One region of the Bacillus cereus group sp. RP43 genome, then DNA from elsewhere that is predicted to be linked to it. Evidence: riboswitches for the same ligand, from Rfam matches in the RefSeq annotation. Region 1 holds a riboswitch; each other region holds the start of a gene.

Region 1 (3,205 bases):
TCAACATCATGAGTGATAAATAAAATTGTTTTTTCCCACTCTTTCCATTGTTCAAACAACCATTCTTGCAAAGATGCCTTCGTTAAAGCGTCCAATGCGCTAAACGGTTCATCTAACAATAATATCTCCCCGCCCGTTAATAAAGTTCGGATAAAAGATACACGTTGTCTCATACCACCAGATAAATCTTTCGGATATTTCGCCTCGTATCCTTGTAACCCAAATTTATGTAACAGTTCTTTCGCTTTTACTTGCGCTTCTTTCTTCTGCACACCTTGGCACTCTAGCGGCAGGGCAGCATTCTCAATAATCGTCCTCCACGGCAAAAGCATATCTTTTTGAGGCATATACCCTACAGGATGACTCTTTGTTTCTGTCAGCTCTATCTGTCCAGTACTTGCCTCTTCTAATCCTGTAATAAGGCGAAATAATGTACTTTTCCCGCATCCACTCGGTCCGATAATACTTACAAACTCTTTATCTTGTATAGAAGCATTTAATTCATTGATGATTGGTTTCTCATCATAATGAAAAGAAACATTATGAAACTGTAGTATGTTCTTGCTCCTCAAAACCCCACATCTCCTTACGATAAGCCATATCCCAGAATAAATATTCAAATCGGCTGGAATATAAGAAAATCTCCTCTAATCGGTCTAGCTCTTTCTCTGATTTTCCAACTGCCATTTCATTTAATAAATCTATTAACCAAATACAAAGGTTACCGTATTCTTCAGAACTATATCCTTGAATCCATTCACCAAAGAACTCATGATTTCTTGCTCCAGGAATATCATTTAAACGTTTTCCAATCTCCCAATAGCTCCACATACATGGAAGAAGTGCCGCTATTAATTCCGCAAGTGTGCCATTTTGAGATACAGACATCATGTAATTTGTATAGGCTAAATTTTTAGCAGATGGTTTCGCAGATTCCATCTCTTGTGCAGAAATGCCAAGTCTTTTTGCATACTGTTTATGGATCGTCATTTCACCATTTAAAATCCCATCAATTTGCTCTGCAAATTTTGCCATAACTTGTGGATTCGTTGACTTTACAACCCCAATTGCATATAGCTTTGCATAATCTAACAAATATAAATAATCTTGAATAATATAGTACTGGAATTTGTCTTTTTCCAACGTACCATCCCCCATACCTACTACAAACGGATGATTATGACTTTTCTCCCAAACAGGCTGCACCGTATCAAATAATTTTTCACAAAATTTCATTTATAATTCCCCTTCCTATATATCTATTTATCTCAATAAAAAAACCACCTCTGTATATAAGAAGTGGTTACAGCAAATAAAATTATAATTTATTCGTTGTTCCACTTCCCTTCGCTAGTATTATCTAGATCAGGTGTTGTAAGGGTTAAGGATTATTCCTCTCTCAGCACGAAAAGCACCCCTAGTGGTGTTAATATGAAATTTTCAAATAAAAAAGCCCCGTTTCTATACGCAAAGAAACGGGGACTGATTGTTAATGTCCGAATTGCTTCCCTACGCTAGCATAATCTAGATCAGGTAATAAAAAGGATCAAAGGCTTACGGCCCTACTCTCAGCTGGCAACACCAGCCCTCCTAGCAAACTATAAAATTATCACTGTCAGTATAACATCGCCATAAGACATCATCAACTGTTTTAATTTTCTTAATTATCAATTAAAAATTAACATGTTAAACAAATATAAATGCGACCCCAAAAATGATATATAATACAATATTTATATATGAACCTCTCTTCTAACATTATTTTTATTGATTTCATATTACATTTATGTGAATACGACCAATATATTATATCTTTATACTATAATAAAATTACAACTATACAACTAGAGGAGGTCTTTATTACATGAATATGAAAGCTACAGCTTTAACAGCAACTACTATCGCAATTGCTTCTTTACTTCCTTCTATGGGAGAATCCGATATACAAACAGCGGCTGCTAAGCAAACATCTACAGTAAAAACTGGATATGTAAAAATCGACAACGTTGCACTACATCAAAATAACCATGCAGACAGTGCAATAATTGATAACATTCGATTTAATAGCCCGGTTACTATTCTTGAGACAACTCAAGATTGGTATAAAGTATCTGTTAACAACAAAACAGGCTATATGAAAAAAGATGCAATTCTATTCAAAAAAAATGTTCAATCAAAGAATCAATATATCGTAAATGCAAACGCATTAAACGTTCGTTCTGAACCTAATACAGAGTCTTCTATTCTAGATATATTACCAAATGGGCAATTCATTACCATTCAAGGTGAACAAGGGGATTGGTACAAAATATTACATAACGGGAAAATTGGATACGTACAAAAAACATTTGTATCTAATGGATCCACACCTCTAGTAAAAGGTGTAACAGTACAAGGTTCTCCTTCTTATACTGTTGCAACACCAAAATTAAATGTACGTAGCAACGCTAGTACAAGTAGCACTCTACTTGGCTCATTACAAAACGGTACACAAGTACAAGTAGTAGAAACGGTAGGTACTTGGTATAAAATTCGTTTTGGCACAGGATACGGATATGTAGCAAAACACTATGTAGTGCAAAATCAAAATCAAAATCCAGCACAAGCTAAAACAGCTCAACCTTCATCAATTCCAGCAGTTTTCAAATTCCCTACTCAAGGGAAAATCAGCTCAACTTTTGATATGCGCTGGGAGCAAATGCATTATGGTATAGATATAGCAGCACAAGGAAATGTCTCTATTCAAGCTGCTGCTGCAGGTAAAGTTGTGAAATCTTATTATTCGGCTAGCTACGGCAATGTCGTGTTCATCGCCCATCAAATAAATGGGAAATTATATACAACAGTTTATGCTCATATGAAGGATCGCACTGTACAAGCTGGTGATCAAGTACAAACTGGACAATTAGTAGGTCATATGGGAAACACAGGTCATTCATACGGGCAACATCTCCATTTTGAATTACATAATGGGGAATGGAATTTTGAAAAAACAAATGCAGTGAACCCACTGCCATATTTAGTTAGGTAAATTATATGCCACGCAATATACCTCTCTTTATTGAATACCTGGCCTTTTTAGGTTTAATCTGTTGTTTAATCATTTATAATACGAACATTGTATTTTTATCTATTATTATTGCTTTTGTTGCTTTAGAAATCATTATGGAAGCATTACAAATGCGGCTAAAACAAAAAATTGCCC
Region 2 (3,205 bases), 1.9 Mb from region 1:
CGGAATTGATGAGGTTATTTTCGAAATATAAGGTTCCTATTATAGAGGATGGATTTAATGAAGAATTACGTTATTCAGGTTCACATTTATCGCCATTATTAACTTTTGCTGGTGCTGGTAATAATGTGATTTATATTAGTAGCTTTTCGAAGGTACTTTTCCCTGGTTTACGTGTAGGGTGGATTATTGCCGATAAAGAACTGATTCATTATTTAGAAAGTGTTAAAAGAGCAAGAACCATTCACACATCTACGTTAGATCAAGCTGTTCTGTTTCAATATTTACATGAAGGATATTTTGAAAAATATTTAAAAAAGGCAAGATCTGTTTACAAGAAAAAATATGAGTTAGCTGTTGGGGCTTGCAATCAGTACATTCCGTTTAAAAGGATGACTGGAGATGGCGGACTTCATTTGTTTATAGAGTTGGAAGAAAAAATTCATGCTCGCACACTTTTACAAAAGTGTTATGAGAAAGGCGTAACGTTTTCTCCTGGAGATGTTTTTTATTCTGATGGAGGGGGAGCGAATACATTCCGCTTAGGTTTTTCACGTTTGAAGGAAAAAGAAATAGTTAGTGGGATTCAAATAATTGGTGAAACTTTAAAAAATGAAACTTGGAGTTGAGAAAATGAGAATTGGCGTTATTATGGGAGGAGTATCCTCTGAAAAACAAGTATCAATTATGACTGGGAATGAAATGATTGCACATTTAGATAAAAATAAGTATGAAATCGTTCCAATTATGTTAAATGAAAAAATAGATTTAATTGAAAAAGCGAAAGACATTGATTTTGCATTGCTAGCATTACACGGAAAATACGGAGAAGATGGTACGGTTCAAGGGACGCTTGAGAGTTTAGGTATTCCATATAGCGGAAGTAATATGTTATCTAGCGGTATATGTATGGATAAAAATATTTCGAAAAAGATTTTGCGTTATGAAGGAGTAGAAACACCAGATTGGATTGAACTTACAAAAATGGAGGATCTAAAGATTGATGATTTAGATAAGTTAGGATTTCCGTTAGTGGTAAAACCAAACTCTGGTGGCTCGAGTGTTGGCGTAAAGATCGTCAATGATAAAAATGAATTGATCTCAATGCTGGAAACGGTATTCGAATGGGATTCTGAAGTAGTAATTGAGAAGTATATAAAAGGTGACGAGATTACATGTTCAATTTTTGATGGTAAACAGTTACCTATCGTTTCCATTCGACATGCAGCTGAGTTTTTCGACTACAATGCAAAATACGATGATGTTAGTACAATTGAAGAAGTTATTGAACTTCCAGCTGAAATACAGGAACGTGTAAATAAAGCGTCACTGGCTTGTTATAAAGCATTAAAATGTAGTGTTTATGCAAGGGTTGATATGATGGTGAAGGACGGAATTCCATATGTAATGGAGGTTAATACATTACCAGGGATGACCCAATCAAGTTTACTGCCAAAAAGTGCAGATGCCGCGGGGATTAATTATAGTAAACTATTAGATATGATAATTGAAACTTCATTAAGAGTGAGGAAAGAAGAAGGTTTTTAAGATAATTATACAATTAAAACTTTTGATAGTTCCACGAAGTATGCTATGATAATTACAATACGACAACTAAATATTTATCCACTAGGGGGGCCTTTTGTAGGCTGAGATCAAACATATTTTTGAGACTCTTAGTACCTGATCTGGTTAATACCAGCGTAGGGAAGTGGGAAGACGATTATATTTAAAGAATACATTAATATTGTCTATTTCACTTTCTTTACGCCTGTAAAGAAAGTTTTTTTTGTTTTACTGATTTAATAACTGTGGATAAATACGTATATTTTATACATTATTGGAGGAATTTAAATGACTTTTTCACAAACATTACGTAAAGAAGTAGATTCTATTTGGGAGGCAAGTTTTCATCATCCTTTTGTAAAAAAACTTGGCGAAGGAACGTTAGATTTAGCTAGTTTCCGTTATTACGTACTTCAAGATTCATATTACTTAAGTCATTTTGCTAGAGTACAAACGTTAGGTGCTGCAAAGGCTCTTGAATTAGAAACGACGGCCCGTATGGCGCATCATGCACAAAATACGTATGAAGCTGAGTTATCATTACATGAGAATTTCGCAAAGAAATTAGGGATTACGAAAGAAGAAAAAGATAATTTTATTCCTGCGCCAACTGCATATGCATATACATCTCATATGTATCGTGCAGCTTATGAAGGGCATTTAGGAGATATTATTGCAGCTATTTTACCTTGTTATTGGTTATATTATGAAATCGGTGAACGATTAAAAGAATGTCAACCAGAAGAGCCAATTTATCAAGAATGGATTTCTGCATATGGATCTGATTGGTTCCGTACTCTAGTAGAAGAGCAAATCACACGATTAGATACTATTGCTGAAAAAGTAACAGAGGCAGACCGTAATCGTATGAGACAACATTTTATTTTTAGTAGTCAATATGAATATTCATTTTGGGAAATGGCATATACATTAGAAAAATGGCCGGTGAATGAAGAAATTAAAGGTGTTATTTAATAAAGAGTATATAAAAGGTATCGCTATATAAAGAGGTGATACCTTTTATTATATTTAGTTTCTGTAATTTTTTTGTAAATCATAGATAAAAAATATAAAAATAAATTATAATGATTTAGTGATGTACATAGTGACATAAGGAGGTATTTATATGTTAATAGGAACTTTTTATTAATTTGGTTTTAATAATGTATCATTTATATAATTAAATGTATTGTAGCTATTTCCTTTAATGTGCTTGGTTTAAATTTGATTCGTTTATGCTTAAAAAAATTGGTATCTTTTCTAGTATTATTCATGATCAATATAAATTAAGAGAGGAAGTATTAATAATATGGAAAAATTACGGTTATTAACATTTAAAAATATAATAGAACCCCTCTATAATGAGAAAGTATCGTATATTTACTTTCCTATTGAATGGCTTGAAATTGTAGAGATACATTATAGAACATTTTTATTAACGAGCAAATTAAAACTTGTAAATGAAAGATTGTATGATATGTTTTCTGATATATTATTCATTCAGCATAATCCATATACATTAAAGGAAGATACACCTTGGATTGTGGCTAAGGAACCAATGAGACAAGAACAGTTAGACTATATTTTCCAAAGTTGGTATGAGGTTATTCGTGATTGGAAACCGAATAAATTAATAGATCCA
Region 3 (3,205 bases), 310 kb from region 1:
GTGAATCTGTACGAGGGTACGTTAAAACTTTATGCTGTTCATATAATTTTTGCATAATGTTTAATGTTTCTTTCGCAGAGTAACCAAATATTTTATTCGCATCACGTTGTAGCTCAGTTAAATCGTAAAGACCAGGAGCGAACGACTTCTTTTGTTTTTTATCAATGTCTACAACAGTAGCATTTTGCTTACTAATTTTGTTCACGATTGCATCAGTTTTTTCTTTATTAAAGCTACGGCTATTTCCTTTTGTATCTTGCCAAGTTAGCTTTAATCTCTCAGCTGTTTGAGCTTCGATACCATAGTAAGTTTGAGCTTTGAAATGTTTGATTTCATCTTCACGGCTTGCAATCATGGCTACAGTAGGTGTTTGAACACGACCACAATTTAGTTGGGCATTAAAGCGAGTAGTTAATGCTCGAGTCGCATTAAGTCCGATATACCAGTCAGCCTCTGAACGTGCGACAGCCGAAGCGTATAGATTGTCATATGCTTTTCCTGGTTTTAAATTTGCGAAGCCATCTTTAATTGCTTTATCGGTAACAGATGAAATCCATAGACGTTTAATCGGTTTCTGCATTTTAACTTTATCGATAATCCAGCGTGCGACCAACTCTCCCTCACGACCGGCGTCAGTAGCTATAATGATTTCATTTACGTCTTTTCTAAGTAGTTGGCTTTTCACAGCATTAAACTGTTTCCCTGTTTGTTTAATAACTGTTAGTTTTAAACGCTCAGGTAGCATTGGTAAATCTTCTAAATCCCATTTTTTATATTTCACATCATAGCTTTCTGGATCAGCTAATGTAACGAGATGACCTAAAGCCCAAGTAACAATATATTTACTACCTTCAAGATAGCCGTTTCCTTTTTTATCACATTTCAGTACACGTGCGATATCACGTGCAACGGAAGGTTTTTCAGCGATTACAACGCTTTTTGACATATTAAAAACATCCTTTCAAATTTCCATACGTTAACTATAGCATACATCTTCTTGAGATTCAGTTTCGCTCCAGGTTTGAATAGGTTTTGATGAAATGAACCCAGAATTAATTATCATTTCTGGAAGACAATCAGATTCATATAAAGAGTTTGAAAAAATTGCTCCAACAATTTACGTAGAACAAGATACAAAAGACTAATGGAAAAGTAAAGAACTTGTTATTTTACTAGAATAAGAGTAGACTTTGAAGTAGATGAATAATAAACACATGGGAGTTTGTGGATGCAAACTGAGAGTATGACTACTAGTCCGTCATTGACCATTTGAACCTGTTGGATAATGCCAGCGTAGGGAGAGTGTAAAAGCACATGTTCAGGCACTTTGCGTACGCGCAAAGTGCCTTTTTGTGTATCTCCCATCACTATAGTTAGGAGATGAAAAGGATGAATATGAAAGAAATTAGTAAAGTAGTGGATTTGGTAAGAGAGTCTAATCCGCTCGTTCATAATATTACAAATGTTGTTGTAACAAATTTTACAGCTAACGGTTTGTTAGCGTTAGGGGCATCGCCTGTAATGGCGTATGCAAAAGAAGAAGTAGCAGAAATGGCTAGCATTGCGGGAGCTCTTGTTTTAAATATGGGTACACTTCGTCCTGAAGAGGTAGAAGCGATGTTACTTGCTGGTAAATCGGCAAATACAAATGGTGTACCAGTATTGTTTGATCCAGTTGGGGCAGGAGCAACTTCTTATCGAACAGAAGTTGCGAGATATATTCCAGCTGAAATCGATTTAGCGATAATTCGTGGAAATGCGGCTGAAATTGCTAATGTTATTAATGAGAAATGGGAAATTAAAGGTGTGGACGCTGGTACTGGAAACGGTAATGTTGTAAATATTGCAAAACAGGCAGCGGATGAATTAAATACAGTTGCAGTAATTACTGGAGAAGAAGATGTTGTTACAGATGGAGAGCGAACTATTCTTATTCAAAATGGCCACCCTATTTTAACGAAAGTTACTGGAACAGGTTGTTTACTAACTTCTGTAATAGGAGCATTTGTAGCGGTAGAAAAGGATTATGTAAAGGCAGCAGTAGCGGCATTAACATTTTATGGTGTAGCTGCGGAACTGGCAGCTGCCAAGACAGTGGAAAAGGGACCGGGTAGTTTCCAAATTGAATTTTTAAATCAGTTAGCGAATACCACTTCAGGTGATATTGAGAAGTATGGGAAGATTGAGATTATATAGTAAGGAGGGGAACTAGATGTCGCGGATTACAAAAGCTGAAATGTCTAGGTTGTTATCAGTATATTTTATTATGGGAAGTAACAATTGTACGAAGGAGCCACTACGAGTATTGAGAGATGCACTTGAAGGTGGTATAACAATTTTTCAATTTCGTGAAAAGGGGGAAGGCGCTTTAACGGGAGAGAAACGCATTTGTTTCGCAAAAGAACTACAAGCAATTTGTAAGGAGTACGGTGTACCATTCATCGTAAATGATGATGTGGAACTAGCTCTCGAGTTAGATGCAGATGGCGTGCATGTTGGACAAGATGATGAAGGAATTACTTCTGTTCGTGAAAAAATGGGGGATAAAATTGTTGGTGTATCTACACACACAATTGAAGAAGCACGCTGGGCAATTGAAAACGGAGCTGATTATTTAGGTGTTGGCCCTATTTTCCCAACGAGTACGAAAAAAGATACGAAAGCTGTACAAGGAACGAAAGGTTTAGCTCATTTTAGAGAGCAAGGAATTACAATACCGATCGTCGGAATTGGTGGCATTACAATTGAAAATACAGCTTCAGTTATAGAAGCAGGTGCGGACGGTGTTTCCGTTATTTCCGCGATTAGTTTAGCAGAATCTGCGTATGAAAGTACGAAGAAATTAGTTGAGGAAGTAAATAGGAGTTTGTAGGAAAAGGGAACTTCACACAACTATTAAAGAACATAATGGAAGAATGGACGGTTAAAAATATTTAAACGAACGTTTGATTAAAAAAGCACAAACCCTTTAAAATTGCAGGTTTGTGCTTTTATTTAAAACATAATTGATATTAGGAGCATTCCAATTCCGATAGAAGTGAATGTTGCGATCAGGCCAGGAATCATAAAGCTATGATTTAAAACATATTTACCAATTCCTGTTGTACCAGTGCGATCAAAATTAATTGCAGCAACGATTGTCCCGTAGTTTGGAATGAAGAAGTATCCATTTACTGCAGGGAACATTGCAATAAGTAATGCTGGC
Region 4 (3,205 bases), 4.2 Mb from region 1:
GTTATTGAAAACGTTTTCTCAAACGTTTTTTATTTTTAGACTAAAAGGTATGATGACCTGATAGTCTATTGATGAGGTTATTCTATTTAAAAGGGGATTCTTTAGGGGGAGAGAACAATGAACACATGGACACAAGTTTATGATCCGTTCGGTAATATTTGGATTTCGGCAGCAGTTGCACTTATTCCAATCATCTTTTTTTTCTTAGCTTTAGCAGTTTTCCGCATGAAGGGGTATGTGGCAGGATTTATTACAGTTGTACTTACAATTTTAGTAGCGTTATTTGCTTATAAAATGCCGTTTACGATGGCGATGGCAGCAACCGGGTACGGTTTCTTATATGGATTATGGCCAATTGCTTGGATTATCATTATGTCGGTATTTTTATATAAAATCTCCGTGAAAACAGGTCAATTTGATGTCATTCGTGCATCTGTATTATCTATTACAAACGATCATCGTTTACTCGTTATTTTAATCGGATTTTCATTCGGGGCATTTTTAGAAGGGGCAGCAGGATTTGGTGCACCGGTAGCGATTACGGCAGCGCTTCTTGCAGGTCTTGGGCTAAATCCCTTATATGCAGCAGGTCTTTGTTTAATCGCAAATACTGCACCAGTAGCGTTCGGAGCGATGGGGATTCCGATTACAGTTGCCGGACAAGTAACAGGCATTGATCCACATAAAATTGGACAAATGGCTGGGCATCAATTACCGTTCTTATCTTTATTTGTTCCGTTCTTTATCGTATTTTTAATGGATGGTTTTAAAGGAGTAAGACAAACGTGGCCTGCTTTATTTGTAGCGGGTAGTTCATTTGCAATTACACAGTTTATTACAGCGACGTTTTTAGGACCAGAACTTCCTGATATTACGTCAGCACTTGTAAGTTTAGTAAGTTTATCGTTATTCTTAAAAGTTTGGCAGCCGAAAGAAATTTATCAGTCTAAACAAGCGAATAGTGAAGTGGCGGCAACGACGACGGCGACATCTATGCCGAAACTAACGGTAGGAAAAGTAGTAAAAGCATGGTCTCCGTTCATTATTTTAACTGTGATGGTAGTCATTTGGAGCCAAAGTTTCTTTAAAGCATTATTCGCTCCAGGTGGTGCTTTAGAAAGTCTCGTATTTAAATTTGAAGTTCCAGGTTTGCACAATTTAGTAATGAAAGCAGAGCCAATTGTAAATAAACCAACACCTTATGAAGCAATCCTGAAATTAGATATTTTATCAGCGACTGGAACAGCAATTTTAATTGCTTGTATCATTTCTATCTTTATTTTGAAAATGAGTGCAAAAGATGCGGTAGCAACATTTAAAGAAACGTTAAACGAACTAAAAATGCCAATTCTATCTATTGGATTCGTATTAGGATTCGCATTTATCGCAAACTATTCTGGTCTATCTTCTACATTAGCGTTAGCACTAGCAGGAACTGGAGGACTATTCCCGTTCTTCTCACCATTCTTAGGCTGGATTGGCGTATTTTTAACAGGATCAGATACGTCAGCGAACGCACTGTTCTCGAATTTACAAGCAATTACAGCGCAGCAAGTCGGTGTATCTGAAGTGCTTCTCGTTGCAGCAAATACAACTGGCGGTGTAACAGGTAAAATGATTTCTCCGCAATCGATTGCGATTGCTTGTGCGGCAGTTGGACTTGCTGGGAAAGAGTCAGATTTGTTCCGCTTTACATTAAAGCATAGTTTATTCTTCGTTACTATTGTTGGGATTATGACTTATGTGCAGGCTTATTATTTAACGTGGATGATTCCGTAAACGAAAAAGAAATAACCTTTGCATTTTTCAGATTATCGTGTATGATGGGAAAGTATTGAAAATTAAATCAGTGATAAACTAGGGGTGCCTAACGTATGCGTAGGCTGAGAGAGAAGCGTGTGAACTTCTTAACCCTTTGGACCTGATCTGGCTCGTACCAGCGTAGGGAAGTTAACGGCTTTACATAATTATGTCTTTATGAGCCAGGTCCTTATTTTTTTATGGACCTGGCTCTTTTTATTTTGGCATACGCTGGCCATATCTCGTCCTTGTCACGTACAGGGGGGCAACAAAGGTTATGAAACAGTCTGTTTCAGCTGAGCAAATTGAATTGAAATCGAGTTTACCAGGAAGTAAGAAAGTGTATGTGGATGGGCCACGTGAAGGTATGAAAGTGCCGATGCGTGAGATTGAACAAAGCGATACAAATGGTGTTCCAAACTCGCCCATTCGTGTATACGATACGAGTGGTCCTTATACAGATCCTGAGTATAAAGTGGAGCTGGAAAAGGGGATTCCAACGCCGCGCCACTCTTGGACTGTGGGGCGTGGTGATGTAGAAGGATACGAAGGGCGCGAAGTAAGACCAGAGGATGACGGTGTGAAAGTGGCTTCAAAACATACACCTGTTTTCCCGCAAATGGATCGCAAGCCGCTTAGAGCGAAGCAAGGTGCAAATGTTACGCAAATGCATTATGCGCGTAATGGCATTATTACGTCTGAGATGGAATATGTCGCGATTCGTGAAGGGGTAGAGCCTGAATTTGTTCGTAAGGAGATTGCAGAAGGTCGTGCGATTTTGCCGGCGAACATTAACCATCCTGAAGCGGAACCGATGATAATTGGACGTAATTTTCATGTAAAGGTAAATGCAAATATCGGAAACTCTGCTGTATCGTCTTCTATTGCAGAAGAAGTAGAGAAGATGACGTGGGCGACTCGCTGGGGTGCAGATACGATTATGGATTTATCTACAGGTAAAAACATTCATACAACACGTGAGTGGATTATTCGTAATGCTCCGGTACCAGTTGGAACTGTGCCAATTTATCAAGCGCTTGAAAAAGTAAACGGAATTGCAGAGGATTTAACGTGGGAAGTGTACCGTGATACGTTAATTGAGCAAGCGGAGCAAGGCGTTGATTACTTCACGATTCACGCTGGTGTATTACTTCGTTACATTCCAATTACTGCAAAGCGTATGACAGGTATTGTTTCGCGCGGTGGTTCGATTATGGCGCAGTGGTGTTTATTCCATCATAAAGAAAACTTCCTATATACTCATTTTGAAGAGATTTGTGAAATTATGAAGCAGTACGATGTTTCGTTCTCTCTTGGAGATGGATTACGTCCAGGTTCTATTGCAGATGCAAATGACGAAGCTCAGTTTTCTGAGCTTGAAACACTTGGTGAATTAACAAAAATC

What was found. Region 1 has a riboswitch for thiamine pyrophosphate ahead of tenA (thiaminase II). Riboswitches for the same ligand answer to the same signal wherever they lie in the genome.
Positions count from the first base shown of each region.
Region 2: it holds a riboswitch for thiamine pyrophosphate, as region 1 does, so the genes downstream of both, tenA (thiaminase II) here and tenA (thiaminase II) in region 1, are expected to answer to the same signal.
Region 3: it holds a riboswitch for thiamine pyrophosphate, as region 1 does, so the genes downstream of both, thiM (hydroxyethylthiazole kinase) here and tenA (thiaminase II) in region 1, are expected to answer to the same signal.
Region 4: it holds a riboswitch for thiamine pyrophosphate, as region 1 does, so the genes downstream of both, thiC (phosphomethylpyrimidine synthase ThiC) here and tenA (thiaminase II) in region 1, are expected to answer to the same signal.

Region 1 covers NZ_JARVHQ010000001.1:4,430,284-4,433,488, forward strand. The annotation lists gene QCI75_RS23075 (ABC transporter ATP-binding protein) at 1-572, opposite strand, end outside; gene tenA (thiaminase II) at 541-1,236, opposite strand; TPP riboswitch at 1,326-1,429, opposite strand; TPP riboswitch at 1,490-1,602, opposite strand; gene QCI75_RS23085 (SH3 domain-containing protein) at 1,865-3,031, shown strand; gene QCI75_RS23090 (hypothetical protein) at 3,037-3,205, shown strand, end outside.
Region 2 covers NZ_JARVHQ010000001.1:2,566,265-2,569,469, forward strand. The annotation lists gene pdxR (MocR-like pyridoxine biosynthesis transcription factor PdxR) at 1-626, shown strand, start outside; gene ddlB (D-alanine--D-alanine ligase) at 631-1,545, shown strand; TPP riboswitch at 1,619-1,724, shown strand; gene tenA (thiaminase II) at 1,852-2,538, shown strand; gene QCI75_RS13625 (pPIWI_RE module domain-containing protein) at 2,873-3,205, shown strand, end outside.
Region 3 covers NZ_JARVHQ010000001.1:4,744,570-4,747,774, reverse strand. The annotation lists gene topB (DNA topoisomerase III) at 1-946, opposite strand, end outside; partial or broken gene QCI75_RS24670 (ABC transporter) at 1,038-1,136, shown strand; TPP riboswitch at 1,205-1,317, shown strand; gene thiM (hydroxyethylthiazole kinase) at 1,390-2,196, shown strand; gene thiE (thiamine phosphate synthase) at 2,213-2,872, shown strand; gene QCI75_RS24655 (anaerobic C4-dicarboxylate transporter family protein) at 2,995-3,205, opposite strand, start outside.
Region 4 covers NZ_JARVHQ010000001.1:279,009-282,213, forward strand. The annotation lists gene lldP (L-lactate permease) at 118-1,779, shown strand; TPP riboswitch at 1,850-1,965, shown strand; gene thiC (phosphomethylpyrimidine synthase ThiC) at 2,078-3,205, shown strand, end outside.